3 regions of the Streptomyces sp. NPDC059455 genome follow, and region 2 is predicted to be linked to each of the others. Evidence: riboswitches for the same ligand, from Rfam matches in the RefSeq annotation. Region 2 holds a riboswitch; each other region holds the start of a gene.
What was found. A riboswitch is a leader RNA that binds a small molecule or an ion and turns the genes downstream of it on or off. The one in region 2 is predicted to bind cobalamin.
Positions count from the first base shown of each region.

Region 1: another riboswitch for cobalamin. It lies ahead of metE (5-methyltetrahydropteroyltriglutamate--homocysteine S-methyltransferase); the one in region 2 lies ahead of ACFXB5_RS06780 (ABC transporter substrate-binding protein).
Region 3: another riboswitch for cobalamin. It lies ahead of ACFXB5_RS43640 ((2Fe-2S) ferredoxin domain-containing protein); the one in region 2 lies ahead of ACFXB5_RS06780 (ABC transporter substrate-binding protein).

Region 1 covers NZ_JBHYVB010000032.1:6,264-10,061, reverse strand. The annotation lists gene ACFXB5_RS14130 (helix-turn-helix domain-containing protein) at 1-856, shown strand, start outside; gene ACFXB5_RS14125 (hypothetical protein) at 1,024-1,233, shown strand; cobalamin riboswitch at 1,302-1,524, shown strand; gene metE (5-methyltetrahydropteroyltriglutamate--homocysteine S-methyltransferase) at 1,691-3,798, shown strand, end outside.
Region 2 covers NZ_JBHYVB010000013.1:61,649-65,446, reverse strand. The annotation lists gene ACFXB5_RS06790 (ABC transporter ATP-binding protein) at 1-102, opposite strand, end outside; gene ACFXB5_RS06785 (FecCD family ABC transporter permease) at 99-1,112, opposite strand; gene ACFXB5_RS06780 (ABC transporter substrate-binding protein) at 1,184-2,224, opposite strand; cobalamin riboswitch at 2,284-2,498, opposite strand; gene ACFXB5_RS06775 (RNA polymerase sigma-70 factor) at 2,526-3,449, opposite strand; gene ACFXB5_RS06770 (carboxymuconolactone decarboxylase family protein) at 3,475-3,798, opposite strand, start outside.
Region 3 covers NZ_JBHYVB010000203.1:281-4,078, reverse strand. The annotation lists gene ACFXB5_RS43650 (glycoside hydrolase family 97 catalytic domain-containing protein) at 1-1,139, opposite strand, end outside; gene ACFXB5_RS43645 (hypothetical protein) at 1,332-1,508, shown strand; cobalamin riboswitch at 1,557-1,686, shown strand; gene ACFXB5_RS43640 ((2Fe-2S) ferredoxin domain-containing protein) at 1,747-2,130, shown strand; partial or broken gene ACFXB5_RS43635 (FAD-binding dehydrogenase) at 2,305-3,798, shown strand, end outside.

The DNA of each region.
Region 1 (3,798 bases), on a different contig from region 2:
GGTGTGTCTCGGTGTCGGCCTCCAGCACGGCGCCCTGCCCGTCGTCGGCCCGCGGGTCCTCGACCATCATGTGGCGGTGGTCATCAGCGCGGGCCGCGGCTGGTTCCGCGGCGCGGACGGCCGCCGCCGTACCGTCACCGCGCCCGCGCTGCTCTGGCTCACCCCCGGTGTCAGCCACCACTACGGCCCGGACCCGGACACCGGATGGGACGAGGCGTTCGTCGACTTCACCGGCCCGGCCACCGCCGCGTACGCCGATCTGGGCTATATCGACCCGGACCGTCCGGTGGTCGCGCTCACCGACACCGCCACCGCCCGTACGGCCATCGGTCGCATCGTCCGCGCCGCGCGCCGGGGCAATCCGTTCCTGGAGGTCGAGACGGCCGCCGCCGTCCATGAACTCCTCGTCGCCCTGCGCCGCGTGCGCGCCGGTGGCGGCTCGGACGGCCATCCGGTGCTCCAGGCGCTGGCCAGGGACGCCTTCCAATCCCTGTCGGTGGCCGAGCACGCCGCCCGGCACGGCATGACACCGGCCGAACTGCGCACCGCGGTACGGCGCGGCGCGGGGTGCAGCCCCAAGGACTACCTCCTCGGGATCCGGCTGGGCCGGGCCAAGGAGCTCCTCGTCGGTACCGAAATGCCGGTGGCCGCCATCGCCCGCCGCGTCGGCTACGACGACCCCGCCTACTTCAGCAGGCTGTTCGCCCGCCGCGTGGGCACCGCACCGGTCCACTTCCGCGAGCAGCAGTGCCGCTCGGTCCCCGGCGGTTTCACCAACCGCGTCCCCGACCCGGCCCGCCCACCGACGATCCCGCCCTGCGCCCCGCCGGACGACGCACGGCTCGGCGGCGCATGACGAAACGGCGAGTGACGAGGCGGCGCATGACGAGGCGGCGCATGACGAGGCGGCGGGTGACGTGTTAGCCCATTGGGGGGACGTTGGGCCGCGATCCGCACGACAAAGGGGCACCATGCATGCGAAGCCGGTCATTTCCGGCCGCTCATCCCCATCAAGGAGTTCCCATGCGTATGCGGACCGCCCTGTCCACGCTCGCTCTCACCGCCGCGTCCCTCGCCGTCGGCGCGACCGGTGCCGTCGCGGAGGACGGCCCCGATGTCACCGTCAACAACGCCAGCAGCACGACCTTCCCCGGCGTATGCGCCAGCAACCAGTTCTCCTTCGTCACCGTCCCGGTCAACCTGGTGGGCCAGTCGGACTCCAGCTCGTGCTGACCCCCCGCGCCACGAGCCCGTGAGGGGCGGAACCCCCGGCCCACGCGGCCGGGGGTTTCCCATGCCGTAGGCTGGCCGGTGCAGCTGGTTCGCCCCGTCCGCCAGGCGGGACGCGTCGCAAGAGGGAACCCGGTGGAAATCCGGGACTGCCCCGCAGCGGTGAGCGGGAACGACCGCCGTCATACGCACTGGGTCCGGTGAGAGGGACCTGGGAAGCGACGGCCATTAGGTGTCCTCCTGAGGAGGACGCGCCCGTGAGTCCGAAGACCTGCCATCTGCCCGCGTACGGACCACCCGTGCGCGGACATCCCGGTGACCTCGAGGGCGGGTCGGCGAACATGCACCAGGCGGACGACCGCGCGCCTGCCGCGCGAGGTCGTGGCGTCCGGTCCGTCACCCTTCGCGCTCTCCTCCCGTCGCCGGGACCTCAGGGATTCATCTCGCGAAGGAGATCTCCGTGACCACCAAGTCCGCGGCCGCGGCGGCACGGGCCACCGTGTACGGCTACCCCCGCCAGGGCCCGAACCGGGAACTGAAGAAGGCGATCGAGGGCTACTGGAAGGGCCGCGTCACCGCCGAAGCGCTGAGGGCCACCACCGCCGAACTGCGCCGCGCCAACTGGCGGCGACTGGCCGGGGCGGGCATCGACGAAGTCCCCACGGGCGACTTCTCGTACTACGACCATGTGCTGGACACCACCGTCATGGTCGGCGCCATCCCCGACCGCCACCGGGACGCCGTCGCCGCCGACCCGCTCGACGGGTACTTCGCGATGGCGCGGGGCACTCAGGACGTGGCGCCGCTGGAGATGACCAAGTGGTTCGACACCAACTACCACTATCTGGTCCCCGAGCTGGGTCCGGACACGGTGTTCGCGGCCGACTCCGCCAAGCAGGTCGCGGAGCTCAAGGAGGCCCTCGCCCTCGGGCTGACCGCGCGGCCGGTCCTCGTCGGCCCCGTCACCTACCTCCTCCTCGCCAAGCCCGCGCCCGGCGCGCCCGCCGGCTTCGAGCCGCTCACCCTCCTGGACCGGCTGCTTCCGGTGTACGCCGAGGTCCTGGCCGATCTGCGGGCGGCCGGTGCCGAGTGGGTGCAGCTCGACGAGCCGGCCCTGGTCCAGGACCGCGCCCCCGCCGAGCGACACGCGGCCGGGCGCGCCTACCGTGACCTCGGCGCCCTCACCGACCGCCCGAAACTGCTGGTCGCCTCGTACTTCGACCGCCTCGGCGAGGCGCTGCCGGTGCTGGCCAAGGCCCCGGTCGAGGGGCTGGCGCTGGACTTCACGGAGGCCGCCGCGGCGCATCTGGACGCGCTGGCCGCCGTCGGCGGGCTGCCCCGCAAGCGACTGGTCGCCGGGGTCGTCAGCGGCCGCAACATCTGGGTCAACGACCTGGAAAAGTCCCTGACCACGCTCGGCACCCTGCTGGGCCTGGCGGACCGGGTCGATGTGGCCGCCTCCTGCTCGCTGCTGCACGTCCCCCTCGACACGACGGCCGAGCGGGACATCGAACCGCAGATCCTGCGCTGGCTGGCCTTCGCCCGGCAGAAGACCGCGGAGATCGTCACCCTCGCCAAGGGCCTGGCCCGCGGCACCGGCGCGATCACCGCCGAGCTGGCCGCGAACCGGGCCGACCTCGCCTCCCGCGCCAACTCCCCCATCACCCGCGACCCGGCCGTCCGCGCCCGCGCCGCCGCGGTCACCGGGGACGACGCCCGCCGCTCCCAGCCGTACGCCGAGCGCACCGCGGCCCAGCGCGCCCACCTCCGCCTGCCGCCGCTGCCGACCACCACCATCGGCTCCTTCCCGCAGACCGGCGAACTCCGCACCGCCCGCGCCGACCTGCGCCGCGGCCGGATCGACACGGCCGGTTACGAGGAGCGCATCAAGGCCGAGATCCAGGAGGTGATCTCCTTCCAGGAGCAGACCGGCCTGGATGTGCTGGTGCACGGCGAGGCCGAGCGCAACGACATGGTCCAGTACTTCGCCGAGCGGCTCACCGGCTATCTCGCCACACAGCACGGCTGGGTCCAGTCCTACGGCACCCGTTACGTCCGCCCGCCGATCCTGGCCGGTGACGTCTCGCGCCCCGAACCGATGACGGTGCGCTGGACGGCGTACGCCCAGTCCCTCACCGAACGCCCGGTCAAGGGCATGCTCACCGGCCCGGTCACCATGCTCGCGTGGTCCTTCGTCCGCGACGACCAGCCCCGCGGCGACACCGCGCGCCAGGTCGCCCTCGCCCTGCGCGACGAGGTGAACGACCTGGAGGCGGCCGGGACCTCGGTCATCCAGGTGGACGAGCCCGCGCTGCGCGAGACCCTGCCCCTGCGCACCGCCGACCGGCCCGCCTATCTGGCCTGGGCGACCGAGGCCTTCCGGCTCACCACCGGCGGGGTACGCCCCGACACCCAGATCCACACCCATATGTGCTACGCCGAGTTCGGCGACATCGTCCAGGCGATCGACGACCTCGACGCCGATGTCATCAGTCTGGAGGCCGCCCGCTCCCATATGCGGGTGGCCCGCGAGCTCGCCGCCCACGGCTATCCGCGCGAGGCCGGGCC
Region 2 (3,798 bases):
GCCGTCGGTGCGGCGGCTGACGCGGTCGGCGCGGAGCCCGGAGGCCGCTTCCGGGGTGGCGGCGGGCTCCGAGTCGGGGGTTTCCGCGGTGGCGTCGGTCATGGCTTCCTCCGGCCGCGGTAGAGCACGGCGACGAAGGCCGGTACGCCGATGAGGGACGTCACCACGCCCACCGGGACCTCCTGGGGGTCGATGACGGTGCGGGCGGCGGTGTCCACCCACACCAGGAAGATGGCCCCGGCCAGTGCGGTGACCGGCAGCAGACGGGCGTGGCCGGGGCCGGTGAGGGCGCGGGTGGCATGCGGGAGGACCAGGCCGACGAAGCCGATGGCCCCGGCGGAGCTGACCAGGGTCGCGGTGAGCAGCGCGGTCGCGCACAGCAGGACGAGACGGGTACGGGCCACCCGGACGCCGAGCGCCGCGGCGGCCTCCTCCCCGAAGGCGAACGCGTCCAGGGTGCGGGCGTAGCCGAGACAGACCGCGAGGACGGCGGCCAGGACGGCGGTACACAGCAGCACATCGCCCCACCCGGCGCCGGTGAGCGAGCCGAGGAGCCAGAACAGCACGGCCCGGGTGGTGTCGGCGTCCGCGGAGGTGAGGACGATGAACGAGGTCAGCGCGGAGAACAGCTGCATGGCGGCCACTCCGGACAGCACCACGCGGTCGGTGCTGCCACCGAGAGTGTGGCTGAGCACCAGCACCAGGCCGAAGGACAGCAGCGCACCGGTGAACGCGCCCGCCGACAGGGACACGGCCCCGCCGCCCACGCCGAGCACGACCACGGTGACGGCGCCGGTGGAGGCACCCGAGGACACCCCGAGGACGAAGGGATCGGCCAGTGGATTGCGCAGCAGGGACTGCATCACGGCCCCGCAGAGGGCGAGGCCCGCCCCGCACACGGCGGCGAGCAGTGTGCGCGGCATGCGCAGGTTCCACACGATGCCGTCCCGAAGTGGCGGCAAGGTGCTCTCCCCCAGGCCGAGATGGGCGGTGACCGCCGCCCATACGTCGGCCGTGGAGATGTCCGCCGGGCCGATGGTCACGGCGAAGGCGACCGACGCGAGCAGCGCGGCCAGCCCTCCCACGACCAGCGGCAGGAGGCGGGTGCTCATACGGCGGATGCCCAGGTTGCGGTTGCTCACGCGGCGGGTGCTCACATGGCGCGTATTCACTTGGCGCGCACTCACTTGGCGAGCCCGAAGTCGCGCAGCCCGGCGGCGACCTGTTCCACCCCTTCGACCGTACGGATGGACGGGTTCATGGCCTGCCCGCTCAGCAGGATGTACCGCTTCTTCCTCACCGCGGTGAGATTGCGGGTGGCGGCGTTGGTCTCGAGGAAACGCACCTTCGCCTGGGCGGTCTCCGCGGTCTGCTGCTCGCGCGTGAGATCGCCGAGGACGATGACGTCCGGGTCGCGGTCGGCCACGGTCTCCCAGTTGATCTGCGGCCACTCGTCGTGGGTGTCGGAGAAGGCGTTCTCCGCCCCGACGGCCCGGGTGATGGCGCCCGGCGCGCCACAGCAGCCGGCGAGGTAGGGCGACTGGGAGTTGGCGAACCAGTACATGAGGGAGACACCGGAGGCGTCCAGTCCCTCCGTGGCCTTGCGAACGCGCTCCTTCAGCCGCGCGACGAGCCTCTCGCCGCGCTCGTCGACACCGAACGCGTGGGCCAGATCGCGTATCTCGCCGTACACCACATCAAGGGTGAGGGGCTTGCCGCGGGAGCCGTCGCCACCGCTGTCGGTGTCCCTGCCCGCCGCGCAGTCGGACGGCGAGACATACGTGGGCACGCCCAGCTTCTCGAACTGCTCGCGGGTGGCCACGCCGCCCTTGCCGAGGGTGGAGACGAACGAGGCGGTGACGAAGTCGGGTTCGGCGTCCAGGGACTTCTCGAAGGACGGCGCGTTGTCGGCCAGACGCTCCACCGTGGCGTTGGCCTTCTCCAGGCCCTTCATCACCGGGTCGGTCCAGGTGGCGGTGGCCACCATGCGGTCGGCGAGGCCGAGCGAGAGCAGGATCTCCGTGGTGCCCTGGTTGAGCGAGAGGGCCCGTTTCGGGGCGGACTTCAAGGTGGTCTTGTGGCCGCAGTTGTCGATCGTGCGCGGATAGCCCGAACCGGCGGGCTTTCCGGCGGCCGCGTCGTCATGGCCGGAGCCACCGCACGCGGTGAGCAGAAGGGCGGGGGCGAGCAGGAACGCCGCGGTACGGCGGGCGGAGCGGAGCACGGGCAGCCTCGGTGGTCGGGGCTCGTACGCGGAGCCTGGCCTACGGACGTCCCCCGCGCACCGGGCGCGGAGGTGCCAGCAGGTCTTCGGACTCGGGCTCGTCCGGACGGGGCTCCTTCCCGGTGCTCGTTCGCGACGGCCCCACGGCCGTCACGGACTCCTCCCAGTGGTGTCACATGCCCCGCCCGTCCCCCTCACCGCTGCGCGTCAGTTCCGGATTCGCACCGGATTCCCTGGCCTCGGATGTGGCACGACTGGCTCCCCGAGACTACCAAGAGCGTCGAACGCTCGCGTCCCACGGTCAGTTCGGCCGCCGACGGGCCCGCTTCACCTCGCGGTCCACGGCCCAGGCGTCGCCGACCGGCCCGAGGTGGCCCAGCTTGTCGGGGTTGACCACCGTGCGAATGGTCTGGATCTGCCCGTCGAGCACATCGAGGACCAGGGTGTGGAGCACCTTGCCGTCCCGGTCCCGGAGGATCGCACCGGGCTGGCCGTTGACCTCACGCGGCTCCAACGACGCATCGATCCGCAGCAGCCAGGGGAAGACATTGCCCAGCAGCCGCGCCACGTTCTCCGCGCCCATGACGGCCCTGGCCAGCTGCGGGGCCTTGCCGCCACCGTCCCCGACCAGCCGCACATCGGCGGCCAGCAGCTTCCGCAGCCCGCCCACATCGCCGTCCTTCAGCGCGTCGAAGAACCGCGTGGCCAGCTCCTGCCGCTCCTGCCGGTCCGCCGCGAACCGCGGCCGTCCGGCCCGCATATGGCGCCGCGCCCGCACCAGCAGCTGCCGGCATGCCGCCTCCGACCGCCCCACCGCCGTGGCGATCTCGTCGAATCCGAAGGCGAACACCTCCCGCAGCACGAACACCGCCCGCTCCAGCGGGCTGAGCCGCTCCAGGAGCAGCAGCGCCGCCATCGACACCGAGTCGGCCAGCTCCACCGCGCGGGCCGGATCCTGATACGGATCGCTGAGCAGCGGCTCGGGAAACCACGGGCCCACATACTCCTCCCGTCGCACCCGCGCGGAGCGCAGCACATCGATCGAGATGCGGGTCACCGTGGCCGACAGATACGCCTTGGTGGACGTGGGCCGGGTGGCCGAGCCGTCGAAGCGCAGCCATGTTTCCTGCACCGCGTCCTCGGCCTCGCTCACACTGCCCAGGATCCGGTAGGCGATCGAGAACAGCAGCGGCCGCAGCTCCTCGAACTCCTCGACCTCACTCACGCGGATTCCCCTCCCCCGATGCCGGTCAGTGGAACTGCCCGACCTGGTAGTCGCCCGCCGGCTGCCGGGTGATGACGTTCAGCCGGTTCACCATGTTCATGAACGAGACCAGGATCACCAGGGCGGTGAGCTGCTCCTCGTCGTAGTGCTTGGCGGCGTTCGCCCACACCTCGTCGCCGACGCCACCGGCCGCGTCCGCCACCCGGGTCCCCTCTTCCGCCAGCTCCAGCGCGGCACGCTCGGCGTCGGTGAAGACCGTGGCCTCCCGCCATGCCGCCACCAGGTTCAGCCGCACGGCGGTCTCACCGGCCGCGGCGGCCTCCTTGGTGTGCATGTCGAGGCAGCCGGC
Region 3 (3,798 bases), on a different contig from region 2:
TCGCGCTCCTCGGCGGTGTCGAGGTCACGGTGGTGGATCCAGACCTGGATGCCCACCCGCCGCTCGCGGGCGTAGTCCACGAGTTGCGGAATCCAGCTGTTCCGTTGCCAGTCGGGATCGGTGACGTCCCACTGGTCGGGGTCGAAGTACCAGCCCGCGTCCACCACCACATACGGCCAGCCGCGCTGGGCCGCGTAGTCCACGTACCCCTTCTGCATCGACAGGCTCTGCCCGGCCGGTTTGCCGCCCGCGAGCCAGGTCCACAGCGCGGGTCCGGGCCGGATCCACGAGGTGTCGGCGACCCGTGAGGCCGGTGCCAGATCGTCGGTGAAGGTGGACTGGGTGACGGTCGACAGATCGCCCACGATCAGGGCGCGCCAGGGTGTGCTGAGCGGCCCGTCGGACTCGACCCGCTCGTCCCACAGACCGATGCGGTACGTGGGCAGCCCCTGCTGGTGGATCAGCCGGGCGGCGGAGTAGCGGCCGGTGAGATCCGACTCCGCGATCAGGGCGTAGCCGCCGCCCGTCTCGAAGAGCGCCTGCGCCATGTACTCACCGGTGGGCGCGGTCGCCGCGGTGTACTCCTTGAACAGGTTCTCGTTGTCCTTGCGGTAGTCGCCCAGCCACGCGGCCGCGTCCGCGGGCAGGGTGAACGCCGAGGTCTCGCCGAGGACATCGCCGCTGCCGGAGGGCAGGTCGTAGCGATAGGCGACCCCGTCGTCCGAGACCCGCACCACGAGGTCCAGCCGGGCGTTCCCGCCGCCCCGGAACCGGAAGCGGGTCTCGGTCATCCGCGCCGTGCGCGAGCGCTGCTTGCCGGCCGTCGACCGGTAGCGCTCCACGACGGTGCGGTCGTGGCGTCCCAGATAGCGCAGCCCGTGGGACAGATCCGCCCGCTCGGTGACGATGCCCACGGGCGAGGGCTCGACCACCGTACGTCCGCCCCGGGACACCTGGAGCGTCAGCGCTCCCGAGGCGCCGTCAAGCCGCAGCTGCGCGAGGGGACCGGAGTGGGGCGAGGGGCCGCGCACGGTCCAGGCGGAGTCCTTCGCCTGTGCGGGCCCGGTGATGAAGAGCGTCATGGCCAGGACGCCGCACAGCAGAAATGCCATTGCGGAGCGTCGGTAAGATCTCGGCATCGTTGCCTCCCGAGGCGGATACGTTACCGAGTCATCCGATAACTGGGGAGGGGTTGAGCAGCATTACGCCCCATCAAGGGTCGTGAGCGGGTAAGAGATCGGATCTATGGCTTGGCTGCTTTCGGAGATGACACCAGGGGTAGAGGGTCGGCCAACGGACCCGCGCACGGTCCGGACGAGGAGGCGCACACGATGAGCGGCACGGCTCGCCCCGGCGACCCGGACCCGGAGGCGGCGGACCCGGCGCCCGCCGAGCCCGAGGGCGGGGACCCCGCCTGCTGGCTGGAGAAGGTGTGCGCCGACTGCGGCGCGATCCAGGACACCGCCGACTTCGCCCAATGTGCGCGCTGCGGAGCCCCGAAGGAGTGAGCGGGGTGCCCGGGATGCGATGATGCCGGGCGACAAGGGCGACGGCGGAACGAGGAAGCCGGTGGGAATCCGGCGCGGTACCGCCACTGTGATCGGCGAGCGGATCCCGAACAGGCCACTGCCCGCATACGCGGGTGGGAAGGCCGGGACGAGCATCGACCCGAGAGCCAGGAGACTCACGCGGTCGCCTCCTCGAGCGACACCGGGGCGGACTTCCCCGGAGGAGGGGTGATACGGCATGTCCGTATGGCCGACCGACCCGCTGTCATGCCGGGTGACCGTATGCCGGGACTGCTGTTGCGGCAGTCCCAAGGTGACCGGCATCGACCATGCCGCGCAGATCGCGCGGCTCGGTGAGGAGGCGCCCGTACGCGTCTCCGAATGTCTGGACGTCTGCGACCAGGCCAATGTGATCGTGGTGCAGCCGTCGGCCGCCGGACGGGCCGCCGGGGGCAGGCCGGTGTGGCTCGGCCTGGTCAACGACCCGGACGCGACGGAGGACATCGTGGCCTGGGTCCGGGCGGGTGGCCCCGGGGTGGCACCGCTGCCCGACATCCTCGATCTGTACGCGTTCTCGCCGCGGGGGAGGGCCTCGGCCGAGCCGTCACCTGGCGGTCGCTGAGCGCCCGAAGTCCCCTTCCCCGCACGGGAGTTGGTCTTGTGAGCAGAGCTCTGGCGGCCTCGCACCCTGTGGGCTACCGTCGGTAACACGTTGCCGGCCGGTAACACGATTCCGTCGCGGCAACCCCCTCCGTATCTCCCGCACCCTCCGAACCCCCTTTCCGGAAGGCAGCTCATGGAGAACTCCACAGAGAATTCCGCGTCGCCCGCCGGGATCAACGGGATCAGCCGCCGCCGCGCCCTGACGGCGGCGGGCGGTGTGCTCGCCGGCGCCGCCCTCGCCCAGACGGCGGTTCCGGCCTTCGCCGCCTCCGGGGCGTCCTCGGACGCGGACGCCATCGTGGTCGGCCACGGGCTCGCCGGGCTGGTGGCCACGGCGGAACTGGCCGCCGCGGGACGCAAGGTGCTCCTCCTCGACCAGGAGCCCGAGAGCAACCTCGGCGGCCAGGCGTTCTGGTCCTTCGGCGGCCTGTTCTTCGTCGACTCCGAGGAGCAGCGGCTGATGGGGATCAAGGACTCCCCCGAACTGGCCTGGCAGGACTGGCTCGGCACGGCCGGCTTCGACCGCGGTGTCACCGATCCCGGTGGCCAGGACTACTGGGCCCACAAGTGGGCCGAGGCGTATGTGGACTTCGCCTCCGGGGAGAAGCGGTCCTGGCTGCACGGGCTCGGTGTGCAATGGTTCCCGATCGTCGGCTGGGCCGAGCGCGGCGGCGGTCTCGCGGATGGGCACGGCAACTCGGTGCCGCGTTTCCACGTCACCTGGGGCACCGGTCCGGCCGTGGTCGAGCCGTTCGAGAAGAAGGTGCGGGCCGCCGCGAAGGACGGCCGGGTGACCTTCAAGTTCCGGCACCGGGTGGACGAGCTGATCGTCACCGGTGGCGCCGTCACCGGGGTGAGCGGCTCGATCCTGGAGCCGAGCAACGCCGCCCGCGGCAAGCAGACCTCGCGCACCGTGGTGGGCGACTTCGAGCTCAACGCCCCGGTGGTGATCGTCACCTCCGGCGGTATCGGCGCCAACCACGACCTCGTACGCCGGAACTGGCCCGACCGGCTCGGCTCGCCGCCGAAGTTCATGGTCACCGGTGTCCCTGCGTATGTGGACGGCCGGATGCTGGGGATCACCGAGAAGGCGGGCGGACGGATCGTCAACCCCGACCGGATGTGGCACTACACCGAGGGCCTCAGGAACTACGACCCGATCTGGCCGGGCCATGGCATCCGCATTCTGCCCGGCCCGTCGTCGATGTGGTTCGACGCGAAGGGCAGACGCTTCTCCAGCCCCGACATCCCGGGCTACGACACCCTGCACACCCTCGGGTCGATCACCGCCACCGGCCATGACTACTCGTGGTTCGTCACCACCCAGAAGATCATGGCCAAGGAGTTCGCGCTCTCGGGCTCGGAGCAGAACCCGGACCTGACCAACAAGGACATCCTGCAGCTCCTCTCCCGCATCTGGCAGACCCCCGAGCCGATCCAGCGGTTCCGGGACAAGGGCGAGGACTTCGTGGTCGCCACTTCCCTGCCCCAACTGGTCGCGGGAATGAACAAGTTGACCGGCGACAACCTGATCGACCTGGCGGACCTCAAACGGCAGATCGAGGCCCGCGACCGCGAGATCGAGAACCCGTACACCAAGGACGTCCAGGTCATGGGCATCCGCAAC